4 regions of the Mesorhizobium sp. USDA 4132 genome follow, and region 1 is predicted to be linked to each of the others. Evidence: predicted binding sites of a transcription regulator. Region 1 holds the regulator's gene; each other region holds the start of a gene.
What was found. Region 1 encodes LexA, which represses DNA repair genes until DNA is damaged. Its sites were predicted from a motif close to TGTTCNNNNTGTGTTCNG; they were not measured.

Region 1 (4,718 bases):
CGGAGCTGGATTGCCGACATCGAAAGCCGGCTTTTCGATCTCCGCAGCGCAATCGCCACCCGTATCCGCGAGACCGTGCCGGGAGATTCCGGCGCCTTTGCCGCGGCAATCGTGACGGACGAACGCCGGGCGATCTCCAAGGGAACGACCGAAGCTTTACGGCTTTCGGGATTAGCCCATATCGTCGCCATTTCCGGACTGAACATGGCGCTCGCCGCCGGTATCTTCTTCGTCGGCGTGCGGACCGTGCTCGCGGTCTTTATGGGCTTCGGCCACGCCTATCCGGTGAAGAAGATCGCCGCACTCGGCGCTCTGATAATGGTCACCGCCTATTACCTGATCTCCGGTTTCGGCGTTTCGGCCGAGCGGGCCTACATCATGATGGCAATCATGCTGGTTGCCGTCCTCTTCGACCGACCGTCGATCAGCCTGCACAATGTGGCGCTGTCCGCGCTCGTCATCATCGCCATGTCGCCCTCGGAAATGCTCGGGCCGAGCTTCCAGATGTCGTTTGCCGCCACCGTTGCCCTGGTCGCCGGTTACGCGCTCTGGAAACAGAGGGCCGAGGGCCGCGATCCTCAGCCTCTGCCGTTCCGTCACCGCATGGTGATGCCGATCCTGGCATCGTGGAATTTCGCAGCCGGCGTCTTCGTCACCTCGCTGATCGGCGGCGTTTCGACCGCGATGTTTTCGGTCGAGCATTTTCATCGCATCGCCACCTATGGCCTCGCCGCAAACCTCGCAGCCATGCCGATCATCTCCTTCGTGGTGATGCCGGCCGGTCTGGTCGGCATGCTGCTGATGCCCTTCGGCCTCGACGCTCCCTTCATGAAGCTCATGGGCCTTGGCCTGGAAGCGGTGATCGCCATTGCCGGGCACGTGGCTGCCTGGGGTGGCGATGTCGGGATAGGCCGCCAGCATCCATGGTTCCTGACGGTCTCAACGGCAGGCTTCCTGCTGCTGACCCTGCTCAGGACGAAGCTAAGGCTGATCGGTCCGCCGCTGATGGTGACCGCTCTGCTGCTTTCCTGGCATGAGCGATCGACGCCTCTGGCGGATATATTGGTCTCGGAAGACGGGACAATGGTGGCGCTCGTAAACGGGGAACGGGTTTCCACCAACCGCACCCGCCCGCCTGATTTCATCTACGACCAGTGGAAGAGGGCGCTTCTGCTCGGCGACCCGACCAAACCGGACATGTCGCCGGCCAGGGACAAGCCGCCCGACCGCAAACCAGCAGGCGCAAAAAACGATAAGCGCCGCGAGTTGACCTCGGCGGAACTCGAAACAGTGAGGTTGCGAATAAGCCAGGTGACTTCCGACCGCTTCACCTGCGAGCCTAAGGCCTGGTGCGCCGCAAGCACGGGCAATGCCATCATCGTGGCCGTAGAAGACGGCCGTTATGCTGGCGCTGCCTGCGACGCCGCCGATCTTGTCATCGCCCCGCGGGCACGCTTCGACCGATGCCGGTCCGGCGGACTGATGATCAATGGCACGACGCTCAGAAAGACCGGCGCGCTGGAGATTTCGCTGAACGACACGGGCGACATGCGACGCTGGCAGGTCCGTGCCGCAATGGCGGCCGAGGACCGGCCCTGGACTAGGCACCGCCACTACGATTGGCGAAGCCAGAGTTTCGACAACGCGTTGCCGGAACCGCTCCGGCAGCTGATCAGTGATAACGGCGGATGAGGCCGACGAGCTTGCCCTGGATCTTCACCCGGTCAGGCCCGAAAATGCGGGTCTCGTAGGCGGGGTTGGCGGCTTCGAGCGCGATCGAGGCGCCGCGGCGGCGAAAACGCTTCAGCGTCGCTTCCTCATCGTCCACCAGCGCCACGATGATGTCGCCGGGATTGGCCGTCGTGCCGTTGCGAATGATCACGGTGTCGCCATCGAGAATGCCTGCCTCGATCATCGAATCGCCCTTGACCTCCAGCGCGTAATGCTCGCCGGAGCCGAGCATCTCGGCCGGCACGGAGATGTCGTGCGTGTTGTTCTGGATCGCCGAGATCGGCACGCCGGCGGCGATGCGGCCCATGACGGGAACGGTCGTGGCGTTCGACGAGCCATCGTTGGCCGCGAGTTTCTGAGGTGCTGCGGCCGGCTGCGGTTTGCCGAGGCTGCCCTCGATGACGCTGGGCGAAAAACCGCGCCGCGGCTGAATGCTCGGCGAATAGGCTTCCGGGAGCTTGATGACTTCCAGCGCGCGGGCCCGGTTCGGCAGGCGGCGGATGAAGCCGCGCTCCTCGAGCGCCGTGATCAGACGATGGATTCCGGACTTGGACGCAAGGTCGAGCGCGTCCTTCATTTCGTCGAATGACGGCGGGATACCGGATTCTTTCATGCGTTCGTGAATGAACAGAAGCAATTCCTGTTGTTTGCGCGTGAGCATCTTTTGGCACCCTCAGAGTCGGAAACAAATCCAGAACGGACACTATATGTTCCATATGTGTTCCGCAAGTCCCTAAATTTCTGTGAAGTATGATGATTTTTTCTTCATAGATGCGTGCCAGATATCTGGTGTCACACCACTTGCGCGGCGCCAGCCCGCTGCCAAAGTAGCTTTGCGATTCCAATTCAGGGGGCCCTCGCGTGAACGCAAGACCGATCGATCATCTCGTGCTGCCGGTGGCGGGACTTACCGCTGCGCGTTCCCGGCTCACGGAGCTCGGTTTTACAGTTGCGCCGGATGCTTTTCATCCTTTCGGCACCGCCAATGCTTGCGTATTCTTCTCGGATGGGACCTACCTGGAGCCGCTGGCTCTTACCAACCGACGCCATGCGGGTGTCGCGGCAAAGCGCGGCAACGTTTTCACCGCCCGCGATCTCGCCTTCCGCAAGACGTCCAACCGGCAGGGCTTTTCCGCTCTCGTTGTCGCGACCCGCGATGCGATGGCCGATCATGCGCGTTTCAAGATGCGCGGCGTTTCGGCAGGCGACGTGCTGGAATTTTCCCGCGGCATGATCCTGGCCGACGGTTCCGAGACGCAGGCGAGCTTCCGGCTGGCATTCGCCGGCGATGACCGCGCGCCCGAGTTCTTCCTGTTTTCCTGCCAGCGCATCAACCCGCTGCCTGCCGACCGCGAGCTGGAGCGGCATGCCAATACCGTTATCGGCCTGAGCGAAATCATCCTGTCGGCCCCGACACCTGCCGATTTCGCTCCGCTGGTCGAACAGGTGCTGCTGACCAAGGCCGCGCCGGAGGCTGCACCGCTCCAGCTTGCCGCGGCCAATGCCCGCATCCGGATCCTGCAGGATCGGGAGCTCGAGGCGGAATTTGCGCTTCAGCCGACCCCGGGCGCCGAAGGACTGCGCGGCCGGGCGGTCATCTTCAAAACCGCCGATCTTGCCGTGACAGAGATCACCCTTGCTGCTAATGACGTCGCATTCGTCCGCCGGGAGGGCCGTGTTCTCGTCTCGGCGGCGCCCGGCCAGGGTGTTTTGTTCGGCTTCGAGGAATAGATCATGGAAGTTACCGCAAACTCCAGCGTCTCCGTCGGCGAAGGAGGCGGCAAGGTGGTTTTCGCGCAGAACGCAAAACTGTCGCTGATCGCCGGTCCCTGCCAGATGGAAAGCCGCGACCACGCCTTCATGATGGCAGGCGCGTTGAAGGAACTCTGCAGCAAGCTCGGCATCGGCCTCGTCTACAAGTCCTCCTACGACAAGGCCAACCGCACGTCGATTTCCGGCAAGCGCGGCATCGGGCTCGAAGAGTCGATGGAAATCTTCGCTGACCTGAAGCAGGAGTTCGGCTTTCCGGTTCTGACCGACATTCATACGGAAGAACAATGCGCTGTCGTCGCAAAGACGGTGGACATCCTGCAGATCCCGGCTTTCCTGTCACGCCAGACGGACTTGCTTGTCGCCGCTGCCAAGACCGGCCGCGTCGTCAACGTCAAGAAGGGTCAGTTCCTGGCACCCTGGGACATGAAGAACGTGCTCGGCAAAATCACCGCGAGCGGCAATCCCAACGTATTGCTGTGCGAACGCGGCGCCTCCTTCGGCTACAATACACTCGTTTCCGACATGCGTTCATTGCCGATCATGGCGTCCATGGGGGCTCCGGTGATCTTCGACGCGACGCATTCTGTGCAGCAGCCTGGCGGGCAGGGAGGCTCTACCGGAGGAGACCGCAGCATGGTGCCGGTCCTTGCACGGGCAGCGGTTGCCGTCGGCATTGCGGGCCTGTTCATCGAAACTCACGAGGATCCGGACAATGCTCCCTCGGACGGCCCGAACATGGTGCATCTGAAGGACATGCCGCAGCTCCTCGAAAAGCTGCTTGCCCTCGACGCCGTCGCCAAGGCGGCTTGAGCGCGTCCACAAAAAGCGCGCAAACTGCTTCGATTGTAATTTTCGTGTCATTGATTATGAGACATTTTCAGTGACCTCGTGACGTCAAGTCCAAACCCAGGGAGAGACCCTTGACCGCCATCACCGATATCATCGCCCGCGAAATTCTCGACAGCCGCGGCAATCCGACCGTCGAGGTGGATGTCTATCTGGAAGACGGTTCGATGGGCCGTGCGGCCGTTCCGTCGGGCGCCTCCACCGGCGCTCATGAAGCCGTCGAACTGCGCGACGGCGGCAAGCGCTACCACGGCAAGGGCGTCGAAAAGGCGGTCGAAGCCGTCAACACCGAGATCTTCGATGCGATCGGCGGTTTCGATGCCGAGAGCCAGATCCATATCGACAAGACGATGATCGCGCTCGACGGC
Region 2 (4,718 bases), 140 kb from region 1:
ACGGGCGCGGCAGGTCGATCCGCTCTTCCTTCGTCACCTGCTCGTACTGCATGAAGACGAGGTTCCAGATCTCGATGAACCGGTCGCCATCCTCTTCCGGCGAACCGGGAGGGCCGCCCCAGATATGGTCGCCATGATCATAGAAGATTTCCGAGCACGGGCCGCAAGGACCGGTATCGCCCATCGCCCAGAAATTGTCGCTGGTCGGAATGCGGATGATCTTGTCGTCCGAAAGACCGGCGATCTTCTTCCAGAGGCCGAAAGCCTCATCATCGGTGTGGTAGACGGTCACCAGGAGCCGCTTGGCGTCGAGGCCGAATTCCTTGGTGATCAGGTTCCAGGCAAGCTCGATGGCATTCGCCTTGAAATAGTCGCCGAAGGAGAAATTGCCGAGCATTTCGAAGAAGGTATGGTGACGGGCGGTGTAACCGACATTATCGAGGTCGTTATGCTTGCCGCCGGCACGAACGCATTTCTGGGCGGTCGCCGCGGTCGAATAGGGGCGTTTCTCAAGACCAGTAAACACGTTCTTGAACTGAACCATGCCGGCATTGGTGAACATCAGTGTCGGATCGTTGCGCGGCACCAGCGGACTGGAGGACACGACCTCGTGTCCGTTCTTTCGGAAATAGTCGAGGAAGGTCGACCGGATTTCATTCACGCCGCTCATGCTACGCCCTTTTTACCGCCGGATGCGGTCCTATTATTCGAAAACCAGAGGCTTGTATCGCCCACACCCCCAACTGTCCAGCCGCCCCGCCGCCTCACCGAACGAGAAACCGGCCGCGCATCTTTCCATGCGCGGCCGGTTCAAAATAATCCGCCGGAGAAATCTCCGAGTGCGGCGGAACCGCTTTACATATCCGCGGCCGCGTCGCCGTCGTCAGCGTCGGGACCGCCGTTCTGCAGGAAGCGGTCGGCAATAAGGCCGGCATTCTGGCGGAGCGACGTCTCGATCTCGCGGGCGAGTTCCGGATTGTCACGCAGGAAGGTCTTGGCGTTCTCGCGGCCCTGGCCGAGGCGCTGGCTGTTATAGGAGAACCAGGCACCTGACTTCTCGACGATGCCGGCCTTGACGCCGAGATCCACCAGTTCGCCGGTCTTGGAAACGCCTTCGCCATACATGATGTCGAATTCGACCTGCTTGAAGGGAGGCGCCATCTTGTTCTTGACGACCTTGACGCGGGTCTGGTTGCCGACCACTTCCTCGCGTTCCTTGACCTGGCCGATGCGGCGGATGTCGAGACGAACAGAGGCGTAGAATTTCAGTGCATTGCCGCCGGTGGTGGTTTCCGGGGAACCGAACATCACGCCGATCTTCATGCGGATCTGGTTGATGAAGATCACCATCGTATTCGACTTGGAGATCGAAGCGGTGAGCTTGCGCAGCGCCTGGCTCATCAGGCGTGCCTGAAGGCCCGGCAGGCTGTCGCCCATCTCGCCCTCGATTTCGGCACGTGGCGTCAGAGCCGCAACCGAGTCGATAACGAGGACATCGACGGCACCGGAACGGACCAGCGTGTCGGTGATTTCAAGTGCCTGCTCGCCAGTATCCGGCTGCGAGATCAGAAGGTTCTGCAGATCGACGCCAAGCTTGCGGGCATAGACCGGGTCGAGCGCGTGTTCGGCGTCGACGAAGGCGCAGATGCCGCCCTTCTTCTGGGCTTCGGCAATCGTCTGCAACGCAAGCGTCGTCTTGCCGGAGCTTTCCGGACCGTAGATTTCAACGATGCGGCCCTTCGGCAGGCCGCCAATGCCAAGCGCGATATCGAGGCTGAGAGAGCCGGTGGAAACCGTCTCGATCTCGACAATGCTCTCGTTTGCACCGAGCTTCATGATCGATCCCTTACCGAAGGATCGTTCGATCTGCGACAATGCCGCTTCCAGCGCCTTACTCTTGTCCACGCCTTTATCCTCTACGAGCCGCAAACTATTCTGTGCCATCTGGTCCCACCTTTAGGTTATTGCCGCCGCGCACGCAATGAAGCAGCCGATAAAGGTGATGTACCTATTTTGTTCTCATTTGACAAGGGTCGCTCAAGAGATTGAGTCAAAATAGATATTTCGATTTCGTTCTCATGATGTTCACGCCCGCTGTGGGTGTGGAAAATTCCCGTTTGAAATCAAGGCTGCGCCGCAATTTGACGAGGGAATCGCGGCGTTTGAAATTTATGAGGGACGATCCGATTCTCACTCCGAATCGAGCATTTCCCGGACCGCGACGGCAAGCTGCTTCAGCGAGAAGGGCTTTGGCAGGAAGCCGAATTTCGCGTCGGCCGGCAGGTTGCGGGCAAACGCATCCTCCGCATAACCGGAAACGAAGATGAACTTCATGTCCGGATAGGTCTTGCGCAGTTCCGTCAAAAGCGTCGGCCCGTCCATTTCAGGCATGACGACGTCGGAGACGACGATATCCACCTGGCCCTGGAGCTCTTCCATGATGTCGAGCGCCTCGGTGCCGGAACCCGCTTCGTGCACGGTGTAGCCGCGGGTTTCCAGCATGCGCTTGCCGCCTCGGCGGACGGCCTCCTCGTCCTCGACGAGCAGGACCACCGCCGACTTTCCGGTGAGGTCGAGATCGTCGGAAGCAGGCGTCGACACGACAGGCGCGAGAGCGGCTGGCGGCGCCTGCGTACTGGTTGCGGTAGCGTCCTGGACGACGACGGGCGTTTCGGGAATGTGGCGTGGGAGGAACATGCGGAAACTCGTGCCGCGTCCGACTTCCGATTCGGGATAGATATAGCCGCCGGACTGTTTGACGATGCCATAGACCATCGAGAGGCCGAGGCCGGTCCCCTTGCCGACTTCCTTGGTGGTAAAAAACGGTTCGAAGATCTTGTCCATGATTTCGGGCGAGATGCCCGTGCCGGTGTCGGAAACCTCGACCATCACGAAGTCTTCGGCTGGCAGATCCGCCTGGTTGAAACCGCCCGCATCCTCGGCGGATACATTGCGGGTCTTGATCAGGATCGTGCCGCCCTGGGGCATGGCGTCGCGCGCATTGACGCAGAGGTTGATCAGCACCTGCTCGAATTGCGACAGGTCGGTGCGCACCGGCCAGAGATCGCGGCCGTAGTCCACTTCGAGCTTCACATTGGTACCGGAAATCAGCCGGTCGACCAGCATGCGCAGGTCGCCGACCACGTCGGTGAGGTTCAGCACCGCCGGACGCATGGTCTGCTTGCGCGAAAAGGCGAGCAGCTGGCGCACCAGCACGGCGGCACGGTTGGCGTTGCGCTTGATCTCCATCAGGTCGGCAAAGCTCGCGTCGGATGGGCGCGCCTGCAGGAGGAGGTGGTCGGAGGACAGAAGAATCGCGGTCAGGACGTTGTTGAAGTCGTGGGCGATGCCGCCCGCCAGCGTGCCGACGGCATTGAGCTTCTGGGTCTGGGCCATCTGGGTTTCGAGCGCCTTCTGCTCGGTCGTCTCGACGGCATAGACGATCGCGGCCTCTTCCGGCGCCTCGTCGCTCTCGTCGATCACGGCGTTCACATAAAAGCGCACATAGCGGTTCTCGTCGCCGGGATGGCGCGAATCGATCGGCGCTATATCGCCCTGGCCGTCCTTGGCGGCGGCAATCGCATGCATCAGATGCTGGCGGGAATTGTCGTGCACGATGCGGTCGAGTTCGATACCGGCATCCACGTCGTCGCGGGAAACGACGCCGGCAAACAGTTTGAGGAACGGCGCATTGATGCGCAGGATCCGGCCTTCGCCATCGACGGAGGCGATCGCCATCGGCGTATTGTTGAAGAAGCGCGTGAAACGCATCGCGGAGGCGGACTGGTCGCCCTCGCCGCCCTTCGGTCGCGCCAGCACGATGGTGCGGCTTTCGCCCGGTGCGCCGTCGCGGGTGGCGCTGACATTGTGCACCAGCCGCACGGGCAGGCTCTGGCCGTTGGCACGGCGCAGATCGAGGTCGAGCGTTTCGGTGCGCTTCAGCCCGGGTGCGGCCTGCACTGACTGGATCAGCGCCATGCCTTCGCCGGCCACCAGATCGGCAATCGTCACCGAGCGCGGCACGAACTTGGTCAGGTCGATGCCGAGCCATTCGGCAAGCGTGGCGTTCAGATAGAAGATCTCACCCTTCTTGCCGGCGGAGAAGAAACCGGCGGGTGCGTGATCGAGATAGTCGATCGCGTTCTGCAGTTCGCGGAAGAACCGTTCCTGATCGTCGCGTTCCGAGGTGATGTCGGTGATCTGCCAGATGTCGAGCTGGCCCTTGCGGCTGTCGGCGGGCGTCAGCAGCCGTGCCTTGAGACGGTACCAGTGGGCACCGGAACCATTGCCGGTCGTCCGTCCGATCGGCTGGAGAAGCCGGAACTCCTCATGGCCTTCCCGGCCTTCGCGCAGAGCCGTCGTCAGCCTGTAGAGCGCCTCGGTCGATTCGCGGGTCTTGGACAGAAGCGCTTCGAGCGACTGCACGTTGCTTGCCTTTGTCGCGCCGGTCATCCGGCCATAGGCGGCATTGGCGTAGAGAATGCGGCCCTTGGCATCGGTGATCAGAATGCCGTCGGGATGGTTGGCGAGGAAACCACGGGCCAATTCGTCGGAACGCGACTGCGGCATGACCTCGACGAGGCCGATGATCGACGACACCAGGAAGAAGATGCCGACCATGGCGAGAATGCCGAGCAGGCCGAGCACCAGCTCGTTGTCGAGCGCATGCTGGAACATCACGAAGCCGGCAGCCACGCCACAGAGAACGAGCGCCAGAA
Region 3 (4,718 bases), 890 kb from region 1:
CGCAGAGCGTGCCCGGCTGGGTCGTGACCGCGACCGAAAAGCCGAGTTCCTTGGCAATCGCATAGTCGCGCTCGGAAACCGCGGCGCGGCTGCCATAGGGATAGGCGATCGTTTGCGGCCGTTCGCCGGTCAAAGCCTCGATCCAGTCGGCTGACTGCTTCATCTCCGCACGGGCGTCTTCCGCCGAAAGCCGGGCGACGGCCCGGTGGCTTGTTGTATGGGCACCGAGTGAAGCCAGCGGATGGGTGGCGACCGAGCGCAGTTCCTCGGCATTCATGGTGAGATCGGCAGTGATCTTCAGCGGGTCGATGCCGTGTTTTCTCGCCAGCGCATCGATCCGCGAGACGGCGGTCGATTCCTCGACTTCGAGGACATAGCTGGAGAACCGGTCGAAGGCATCGAATTTTCGGGCCTCGGAGGTGAGGTCGAGGACCTCGGACCCGCCGCCGAAGTCGAACGTCACCTCGCGTTCGCGTCCGAGCAGTTCGGCAACCGTCTCCCACCAGAGCGAATGGGTCCGCTCGGCAAATCCGCGGGTGACGAAAATGGTGAACGGCACGCCGTAGCGGGCAAAAACGGGCAGGGCGTATTCGGCGTTGTTTCGGTAGCCGTCATCGAGCGTGAAGGCGGCGAACGGCTGCTTGGTCGGCGCGGCAAGCCGTGTGGGCACATCGCTCAAGGGGATGAACTCGTAACCCTCCGCCGAAAGCCGTTCGATCGCTTCGCCGAGGAAATCCGGCGTCACTTCGAGATGGCCGCTCGGTTTCAGCGGACGGCTCTGTTTCGGCCGCACGTGATGGAGCGTGAAGACGGCGCCATGGCCGCGGGCATTGGGCATCATTCCGGCACGCGCAAGTGCGGCCGCCATGTCGAGGCCACCGGCGACAAGCCGGCGTTTGACATCCCGGCGCCAAAGCGCCTGAAATCTCTCCTTCGTGTTCCCCACCGCGATCACGCCCACGTTACTTCGGTGAGGCCGACCCTACTCTTGGACGGGTTAAGTCTTGCTGAATAATCCGTGCTGAATCCTGCTCAGGGCCGCAGCGCATCGAAAAGCGGCAGGCTGACGATCGCCGCCATGGCGATCAGCAGAAAGCAGATGCGCCGAAAGGTGCCTTCGGAGGCAAATCCGAACAGTTTCGAACCGGCGGTCACCCCGAGGCCGTAACCCGGGCCGGCGATCAGTGCGAGGGCAAGGACGTCGAGCGTCAAAAGGTGCCCGATGATATAGGCGGTGGCCGAGATCACCGTCGAAAGCGCGAAATAAAGGATGAGATTGGCGCGCACGGTAAGCGGCGGAATGGCGCCGCCGAGCCAGTAGGCGACGACCGGAGGGCCGGAAAGCTGCGCCGCACCGCCGAACAGGCCGGCCAGCGCTCCGACGCCGATGGTCAGCGGCGTCTTCGGCTTGCCGTGGTAACGCCAGCCGGAAATCAGGAAGATCAGCAGGCAGAGCACGACGACCGAAATCAGCCAGCGCAACGCCGTCGGATCGATCAGGGCCAGCAGCGTCGTACCCGCCGGCACGCCGACCAGCGTACCGATCAGCATCGTGCCCACTTCTCGCCGGTTCGCCCGCCTCCAGCCATCCGGCAGCATGCCGAGCGTCGTCACCCCGTCGATGACGAGCAGCAGGGCCGGGGCGCTCTTCGGGCCGACGGCAGCACCTGCAAGCGGAACGAAGATCAGCGCTCCCCCGAACCCGGAAAACCCGCGCGCCAGCCCGGCGATCAGCGCCGAGAGGAAAAGAAAGACGAGCTGCGCCGCCCCGTGGCCCGGAACCCATGCGTCCAGCAAGGCAGAAATCGGATTGGCGGAGTCCATGGAATGCCGTGATGCGGATGAGATCGGATGGCCCGCACCTGCCGGGATTTGGGTGAGGGTGTCAAGCAAACCCTCTGGACACGGCGCTGGAATCGGCATTCTCCTGTGGATACAAAAGGAGAACGTTATGCTGGGCAAACTTACCGAACAATTCGAGGCCGCATCCGCAACTTATGCCGAAACCCACGGAATGATCCGCGATCCCGACTGGTTTCTCCTGAAGCTGCAGGAGGAGATGGGCGAGCTGACCCAGGCCTGGAACCGCGCCACCGGCCGCGGACGGAAAAAGGGCAGGAGCGACGCGGATCTCAGCCGCGACCTTGCCGACGAGACGGCCGATCTTCTCGGCCACGTCCTGCTGTTTGCCCACAACAACCGGATCGATCTTGTATCGGCGATCGAGCGGAAATGGCTGTTCAGGCCGGATGAGGGGTGAGTTTGAGGCTCATACGCCGGCATTGGGATTTGGCGATAGAAACCTCAGCGTTTCTATCGCCAGGCAAATTGCTCCGCCTTACGCCTTCGTCCCACCCACCGTCACCTGGTCCATCCGCAGATGCGGCTGGCCGACGCCGACGGGGACCCATTGGCCGCCCTTGCCGCAATTGCCGATGCCGGTGTCGAGTTTCATGTCGTTGCCGACCATCGAGACGCGGCGCATCGCATCCGGGCCGTTGCCGATCAGCATGGCTCCCTTGATGGCCGGGCCGATTTTACCGTCCTCGATCATGTAGGCCTCGGTGCAGCCGAACACGAACTTGCCGGAGGTGATGTCCACCTGGCCGCCGCCGAAGGAGACGGCGTAGATGCCCTTCTTCACCGAGGCGATGATTTCTTCGGGCGATTTGTCGCCGCCGAGCATGTAGGTATTGGTCATCCGCGGCATCGGCGTATAGGCATAACCCTGCCGGCGGCCATTGCCGGTCGGGCTGACGCCCATCAGCCGGGCGTTCTGGCGATCCTGCATGTAACCGACCAGCTTGCCGTTTTCGATCAGCACGTTGTAGGCCGATGGCGTGCCTTCGTCGTCTATGGTGATCGAGCCGCGGCGGTTGTCGATCGTGCCGTCGTCGACGACGGTGACGCCTGGCGCCGCGACCATTTCCCCCAAAAGACCGGCAAAGGCCGAGGTCTTCTTGCGGTTGAAATCGCCTTCCAGCCCGTGGCCGACCGCCTCGTGCAGCATCACGCCCGGCCAGCCGGAGCCGAGCACGACGTCCATCGTGCCGGCCGGCGCGTCGATGGCGGTGAGGTTGACGAGCGCCTGGCGCAGCGCCTCGTCGGCGCCGGTCTGCCAATTGCCTTCCGTGACGAAATCGCCGAAGCCGATGCGGCCGCCGGTGCCGAACGAACCCGATTCTTGCCGGTCGCCGTCACCGACGACGACGGAAATGTTGATGCGGGTCATCGGGCGGATGTCGTGTACCCGGTGGCCATCGGCGCGCAGGATGTCGACCACCTGCCAGCTTGCCGAAACGGTCGCCGTCACCTGCCGCACCTTGTCGTCCTTGGAGCGTAGGTACGCGTCGATCTCGGTGAGCAGCTTGACCTTCTCTTCGAAACTGGGGCTGCCGATCGGGTTCTCGTCGCCGTAATATTTCTTGTTGGTGCGCTGTGGGGCGGCCGCGTAGGAGCCGGAATAACCGGAGGTCACTGCCCGCACCGCATCCGAGGCACGGGACAGCGCTGCGGCGGAAAGCTCGCCCGCATGCGCGTAACCGACCGCTTCGCCGGCGACCGAGCGCAGGCCAAAACCCTGGTCTGTGTTGAACGAACCGCCCTTCAGGCGACCATTGTCGAAGGTCAGCGATTCCGCCTGGGCATGTTCCACGAAAAGCTCGCCGTCATCGGCGCCGGTAAGCGCCTCGGAGAGGATCGAGCGCAGCTTTGTCTCGTCGCAGTCGAAAAGGTTGAGAAGGTCGGTATTCATGGGATGCTCCTTCTGCGCTGCCACTGGAAGACGCGCTCTGTTCCAACCGATGTAGGTCCGGGGAGGGACCGAAGCAAGCCTGTCTTCAGATGGCTTTTGCGCTGAGGAAGGCCTGCACCTCCTGCGGCATGGCCTTTCGCGGCAGGATATTGAAGGCCGATGTGCCGCTGAACAGCATGAACGAAAGCGGCCTTTCCCAGATCTCGGTGACATTGGGCCAGTTGAGCCGGCCGTCGCCGAGGTTGGAGGCGATGCCGAACCCTTCCGGGTCGATGGTCACTTCGGCGCTGCGATCGGTCATGCGCCTGTAGCGGCCAAAGGCGCTGGCGGAATGCGCGCGCCAGACCACGGCGCTGAAAATCGCCGGGAAACAGGCGACGAGGAACGCCAGCAGCGCGAGGGTGAAGTTGCCCTGGAACAGGAGCACGACGCCGGCGACGACCACAAGCCCCGCCGCAGCCCACTTCCCCTTCTGCTCGCGCATCGTGCGCTCTATGACGAACACGCGCACCGCATCGCGCACGACCTCGTCGTCGAAGCGAATGGGAAAGGTATGGCTGCCGCGAAACTCCATGAACGACCGTTTCTTATTATGACGTGATCACGGAAGTGCGTCGTAACCTTCGCCGAAGCCGGTCAGCTCGATCGGAATGCCCACCCGGTCCTGATCGGCGGATTCGCGCAGTGCAAAGACGGCAGCCTTGCCGGCCCGCAGGATGCGCATCAGTTCCTCGTCGATCTCCACTTCCACATAGCAGCCCTCGGAGAAGCAGCGGGTGAAATAGGCGCGGCCAATATTGTTGTTGTCGACATAGAGTTCCATGCCATCCTTCAGGAGCACGCCGAGCGGCGCGAGGATGCGCAGGATGCGCGCCTTGCGGTCGGCGGTCTTCAGTACCACCACCGACAGGCCGACTTCCGGCCGGTCCTCGGCAATGACGTTCTGCATCAGCGCGCATTGGTC
Region 4 (4,718 bases), 2.5 Mb from region 1:
TCGGAATGATCATGTCCGTGTCGATATTGACGACCGGCAGCGGCGCTGCAACGCCTGTGAGCTTGGTGAACTTTTCCATGATCTGCCTCCACGTGGACTTATCTGCGGAAGCTGCCATAAAGCATATTGACGCGGATTTGAAGGGCTGTTTGGCGTGAACCGGTACGCCCACGCGCCGGAAACCGGCGCATTCGTCTCTTTACCGCTTCGGCGCGATCAGAGGTCGATGATCGTGCCGCGGCCGTCGTTCCAGACGCGCATCTCGCGCTTGCTCGCCTTGGCCCGTACCGGAATCGGCTTCAGCCGCGCCGAAAGCGCACGCCCGATGGACAGAACTGCGAGAATGCCGGCAAAGGCGACGGTCAGCGAAGCCGTCAGAAGTGCTGCCATGGCGAGCACGGCAATGGCCGATATGATGACGAAGAATACGCGAATGTTTTGCATGGTATATACCTTTCTCATCAAGGAATGTGGAGCCTTCCGCCCTGTCTTGCAAGGGGCTTTGGGCATGCAGTATTGCCGCAGACCAAAAAGATTGGCACAAAGCGCGGATGATCGCCTTGACTGATATCAAATCCGCCTCCTTTCATATTCGCCGCTCGATCCTGAGCGTGCCGGCTGGCAATGCGAGGGCATTGGAAAAGGTGCATGGCCTCGATTGCGATGCGGCGATCTTCGATCTGGAAGATTCCGTCGCGCCGGAAAAGAAGGCGGAGGCCCGCGACAACCTGCGCCGGTTGTTTAAGGAAAATCCGCTCCGGGGCAGGGAAACGGTCATCCGCATCAACCCGCTCGAAACCGAATTCGGCAAGGCGGATATGGACCTGGTGACCGAGGTCTCTCCCGACGTTGTGCTGATCCCGAAGGTCGAGCACATGTCGCAGGTCCAGGCGGTAGCGGATATCCTGTCCGAGGCCGGGGCTCCGGACGATCTTGCCATCTGGGCGATGATCGAAACGCCGAAGGGCGTCCTGAATGCGCCGGCAATTGCCCCTGTCGACGAGCGGCTCCAGTGTTTCGTGGTCGGCCTCAACGACCTGCGCAAGGAGACGGGCGTGCTGCCGCAGCCCGGCCGGGCCTATCTGGTGCCCTGGCTGATGCAGATCGTGCTTGCCGGCCGCGCCCATGGGATAGATGTGATCGACAGCGTCTTCAACGACTTCAAGGATGCAGAAGCCTTTGAGGCGGAATGCGCCCAGGGACGCGCCATGGGCTTTTCCGGCAAGATGCTGATCCATCCGTCCCAGATCGAACCTGCCAACCGGCATTTCGGACCGGATTCCCAGGCCGTGAAAGAGGCGGAAGCGGTGATTGCCGCCTTCGCGGGACCGGACGCGCAACATCTCAACGTCATCAACCTCAACGGCAAGATGGTCGAGCGGCTGCACCTGGTGGAGGCTGAAAAGCTTGCCGCCAGGGCACGCATCATCGCCGAACGAAAGAAAACGCCATGAAACTTTATCGCTTCCTCAGCGGTCCCGACGATTCCTCCTTCTGCCACAAGGTGACGGCTGCGCTGAACAAGGGCTGGGAACTTTCCGGTTCGCCGACCTACGCTTTCAACGCCACGACCGGCGAAATGCAGTGCGGCCAGGCGGTGACCAAAACCGTTCACGGCAAGGAATACGATCCCGAGATGAAGCTCGGCGAGCAATAAGCTCCAGTCAGAGAGGATCAGCGCTGAGCAGCTTCGTCGGCGCTGGCCTCGATACGCTCCATGTCGTCGTCGCTGAGGCCGAAATGGTGGCCGATCTCGTGGATCAGCACGTGGGTGATGATATCGCCCAGGGTTTCCTCGTTTTCCGCCCAGTAATCCAGGATCGGCCGGCGATAAAGCCGGATGCGGTTCGGCAATTCACCGGTTTCCATGTTGAACCGCTCGGAAATGCCGCGGCCTTCGAAAAGGCCGAGCAGGTCGAAAGGCGTCTCGAGTGCCATATCCTCGAAAACGTCGTCGTCCGGAAAATCCTCGATCTCGATCGTCAGGTTGACGGTGAGAGCCCGGAATTCCTCCGGTAAATGACCATAGGCCTCGATTGCCAGCGACTCGAACGTGCTGATCGTCGGTGCGTGGCGATCCTGCCAATCGTCGGTCTGGTCGATGCGGGCCATAGGCTCTCCTTCTGATCAGGCCCATATAGTACCTCCCGCGATATTTTTCGAGTGAAGAATCATTGGCCTAGGATCCGAGGAAAAGATTCCCAGGATTTGGCTGTTGACTCTTTCGGCCAGTTCTGGAATCCATAAGAACATAAAGAGAACATGTACGAATGGAGCTGACGCCATGGCCGAGCACGCCACGGCGCAGGAGACGCTTTTTGCCCTGCGCGAACAGATCGCCAGATTGGAAGGGAAATCCCTCCCGGCACTTGCCGCGGCGGAACAGGCGGACTTGGCCGCTGATCCGGAAGGCCAGAAAACCAGGAATAATCAACCGCGTCTGCCATTCGGCATACCGCCGATGGATACCGCGTTGGAAGGTGGCCTGCCGCTCGACGGCATCACGGAAATCCGCTCGCTGCTGATGGGAGATGCCGGAGCAGCAAGCGGCTTTGCTCTCTCGCTGGCCTCTCACCTGAAAGCGAGACAACCAGGCGACGCGCCGGTTCTGTGGATCGGCGATGTCGTGTCCGCGCAGGAGGCCGGAATTCCCTATTCCGTCGGCCTCAAACAGTTCGGATTGAGCCAGCGGGATGTTCTTTACGCCTCTCCGCGCAAGCTGGACGATGCCCTGTGGCTTGCGGAGACTGCGGTGGCCAGCGGGGCTGTTGTCGCCATCATTCTCGAAATCCGGGGCAACCCCAGGCATTTCGGTCTCACCGAAAGCCGCAGGCTGGGTCTGAGGGCAAAGGCGGCGGGACGGCCGCTCTTTCTGTTGCGGCATGCGGGAGAGGAGGAGGCAAGCAGCGCCTCGTTCCGCTTCCTTGTCGAACCGGCGCCGGCGGCTCGCCGGCATCTTCCGGAGGGATCCGAGCTTGGCGGCAGCATCGGTCATCCCGTTTTCAGGCTGACCCTGGAGAAGAGCCGCATCCCGGCTCCGCTATCCCTACTTCTGGAGTGGAATCCCCATGACCGTCAATTTTCCCTCGGCCGAGAGGCAGGAGAGGCTTTCTCTTTCCGCAACCCGCCAGCGCATCCTGGCGCTCGTCTTCCCGCATCTGCCGACCGACAGGATCGCGCGCCGGCTCTGGGGGCTGTCGTGGCGTTCGAAAGGGCGTCCTGAACATCATCCGCCGATTCTCTGTGCCGGCCGGCGCGAAAACGCCATGCGGCTCACAGCGCTCGACGAGGTTTCCGAACGTCTCGGGCTGAAGCGTGGGCAGGGGTTGGCGGAAGCGCGCGCCATGTTCCCGAAGATCGACGTGGTGGACGAGGATGGCGCGGCGGACCAGGGCCTTCTTGAGGCGATCGCCGATTGGTGCGACCGTTATACACCGCTGGTGGCGCTGGACGGCCGCGAAGGTCTGTTTCTCGACATAACCGGCTGCACCCACCTCTTCGGTGGCGAGGAGGCTCTGCTCAAGGACATCCTTGGCCGGCTTTTGCAGATGGGATTCGATGTCAAAGGGGCGATCTCCTCGTCGCCGGGCCTGTCCTGGGCCGCCTGTCGCTTCGGCCGCGGCGGCGTGATTGCCGACCAGGTGACGGAGGCGGTACTGGCGCCGCTGCCGGTCAACGCTTTGCGTATCGATGAGGCCACCATCGCAGCGCTCTACAAGCTCGGACTGAAAAGGATCGGCGACCTTCTGCCGATGCCGCGTGCGCCGTTGGCTCGCCGTTTTGGCATTCATCTATTGCTTCGGCTGGATCAGGCGCTCGGGCACAATGAGGAAGCCATCTCGCCTCGCCGTCCCGTGGCGGCCCTTTCCGCCGAGCGACGGCTCGCCGAACCGATCCAGGCGGAAGAACATATTCTGCAGCTGGCCGGCCAGATTGCCATTTCGTTGAAATCGGAACTGGAAGCCCGTGGTGTCGGGGGGCGTGTTTTCGAACTGGTGCTTTTCCGGGTCGATGGCCGGGTGTTTCGCATCGCCGCCGGTGCCTCGCAGCCGTTGCAGGATCCGAAACGGATCTCTTCGCTGTTTTCCGAGCGCCTGAACGCCGTGCACGATGACCTCGATGCAGGCTTTGGTTTCGAGCTCCTGCGCCTCAACGTGTTGCAATACGATGTCTTCAGGATTTCCCAGGGTGATTTCACCGGCAATGGCGATAGCGAAATCTCGCTTGCCGATTTTGTCGATCGGGTTTCGGCCCGGCTCGGGGCCGATTGTCTGCAGATCGCCGAACCGAAGCAGAGCCACGTGCCGGAGCGCGCGGAAGTGTTCGTGCCGGCGATTGCCTCGCGGATCGTCCGGGAAAAGACCGAGGAGATTTTTACCTTCGCGCCGAAAAGCGACCGCCCCTTGCGGCTCTTCCGTCATCCGGAACTGATGGAGGCTTTTGCGGCAACGGTGCCGGATGGCCCTCCGCAGCGTTTCCGCTGGCGCCGCATCGTTCATGAAGTCATCCGTGCGGAGGGGCCGGAGCGGATTTCGCCCGAATGGTGGAATGACGAGGAGGATGTCGAGGAGCGCGACTATTTCAGGCTTGAGAGTGAGGCGGGCCGCCGCTTCTGGATTTTCCGCGCCGGTCATTACGTTGCCGGCAAAACTGCGCCGACCTGGCGCGTGCATGGGATTTTCGCATGACGGACGCTCCCGTTTTTTTCGAGATCGGTG

Region 2: recA (recombinase RecA) is a predicted target of LexA. The motif match lies at 2,004-2,021, and genes of this name have one in related genera.
Region 3: ACZ9IU_RS05420 (nucleoside triphosphate pyrophosphohydrolase family protein) is a predicted target of LexA. The motif match lies at 1,932-1,949, and genes of this name have one in related genera.
Region 4: ACZ9IU_RS22255 (ImuA family protein) is a predicted target of LexA. The motif match lies at 2,246-2,263, and genes of this name have one in related genera.

The regions. Positions count from the first base shown of each region.
Region 1 covers NZ_JBWCCP010000001.1:1,954,027-1,958,744, forward strand. Annotated here, with positions in the region: gene ACZ9IU_RS10205 (ComEC/Rec2 family competence protein) at 1-1,692, shown strand, start outside; gene lexA (transcriptional repressor LexA) at 1,673-2,392, opposite strand; gene ACZ9IU_RS10215 (VOC family protein) at 2,593-3,462, shown strand; gene kdsA (3-deoxy-8-phosphooctulonate synthase) at 3,466-4,314, shown strand; gene eno (phosphopyruvate hydratase) at 4,425-4,718, shown strand, end outside.
Region 2 covers NZ_JBWCCP010000001.1:2,096,340-2,101,057, reverse strand. Annotated here, with positions in the region: partial or broken gene alaS (alanine--tRNA ligase) at 1-670, opposite strand, end outside; gene recA (recombinase RecA) at 856-1,944, opposite strand; gene cckA (cell cycle histidine kinase CckA) at 2,191-4,718, opposite strand, start outside.
Region 3 covers NZ_JBWCCP010000001.1:1,067,809-1,072,526, forward strand. Annotated here, with positions in the region: gene ACZ9IU_RS05410 (polysaccharide deacetylase family protein) at 1-868, opposite strand, end outside; gene ACZ9IU_RS05415 (sulfite exporter TauE/SafE family protein) at 1,033-1,824, opposite strand; gene ACZ9IU_RS05420 (nucleoside triphosphate pyrophosphohydrolase family protein) at 1,952-2,260, shown strand; gene tldD (metalloprotease TldD) at 2,339-3,754, opposite strand; gene ACZ9IU_RS05430 (YcxB family protein) at 3,840-4,328, opposite strand; gene ACZ9IU_RS05435 (invasion associated locus B family protein) at 4,356-4,718, opposite strand, start outside.
Region 4 covers NZ_JBWCCP010000001.1:4,489,472-4,494,189, reverse strand. Annotated here, with positions in the region: gene leuD (3-isopropylmalate dehydratase small subunit) at 1-79, opposite strand, end outside; gene ACZ9IU_RS22275 (hypothetical protein) at 217-444, opposite strand; gene ACZ9IU_RS22270 (HpcH/HpaI aldolase/citrate lyase family protein) at 552-1,454, shown strand; gene ACZ9IU_RS22265 (DUF1737 domain-containing protein) at 1,451-1,657, shown strand; gene ACZ9IU_RS22260 (metallopeptidase family protein) at 1,675-2,112, opposite strand; gene ACZ9IU_RS22255 (ImuA family protein) at 2,285-3,223, shown strand; gene ACZ9IU_RS22250 (Y-family DNA polymerase) at 3,135-4,688, shown strand; gene ACZ9IU_RS22245 (error-prone DNA polymerase) at 4,685-4,718, shown strand, end outside.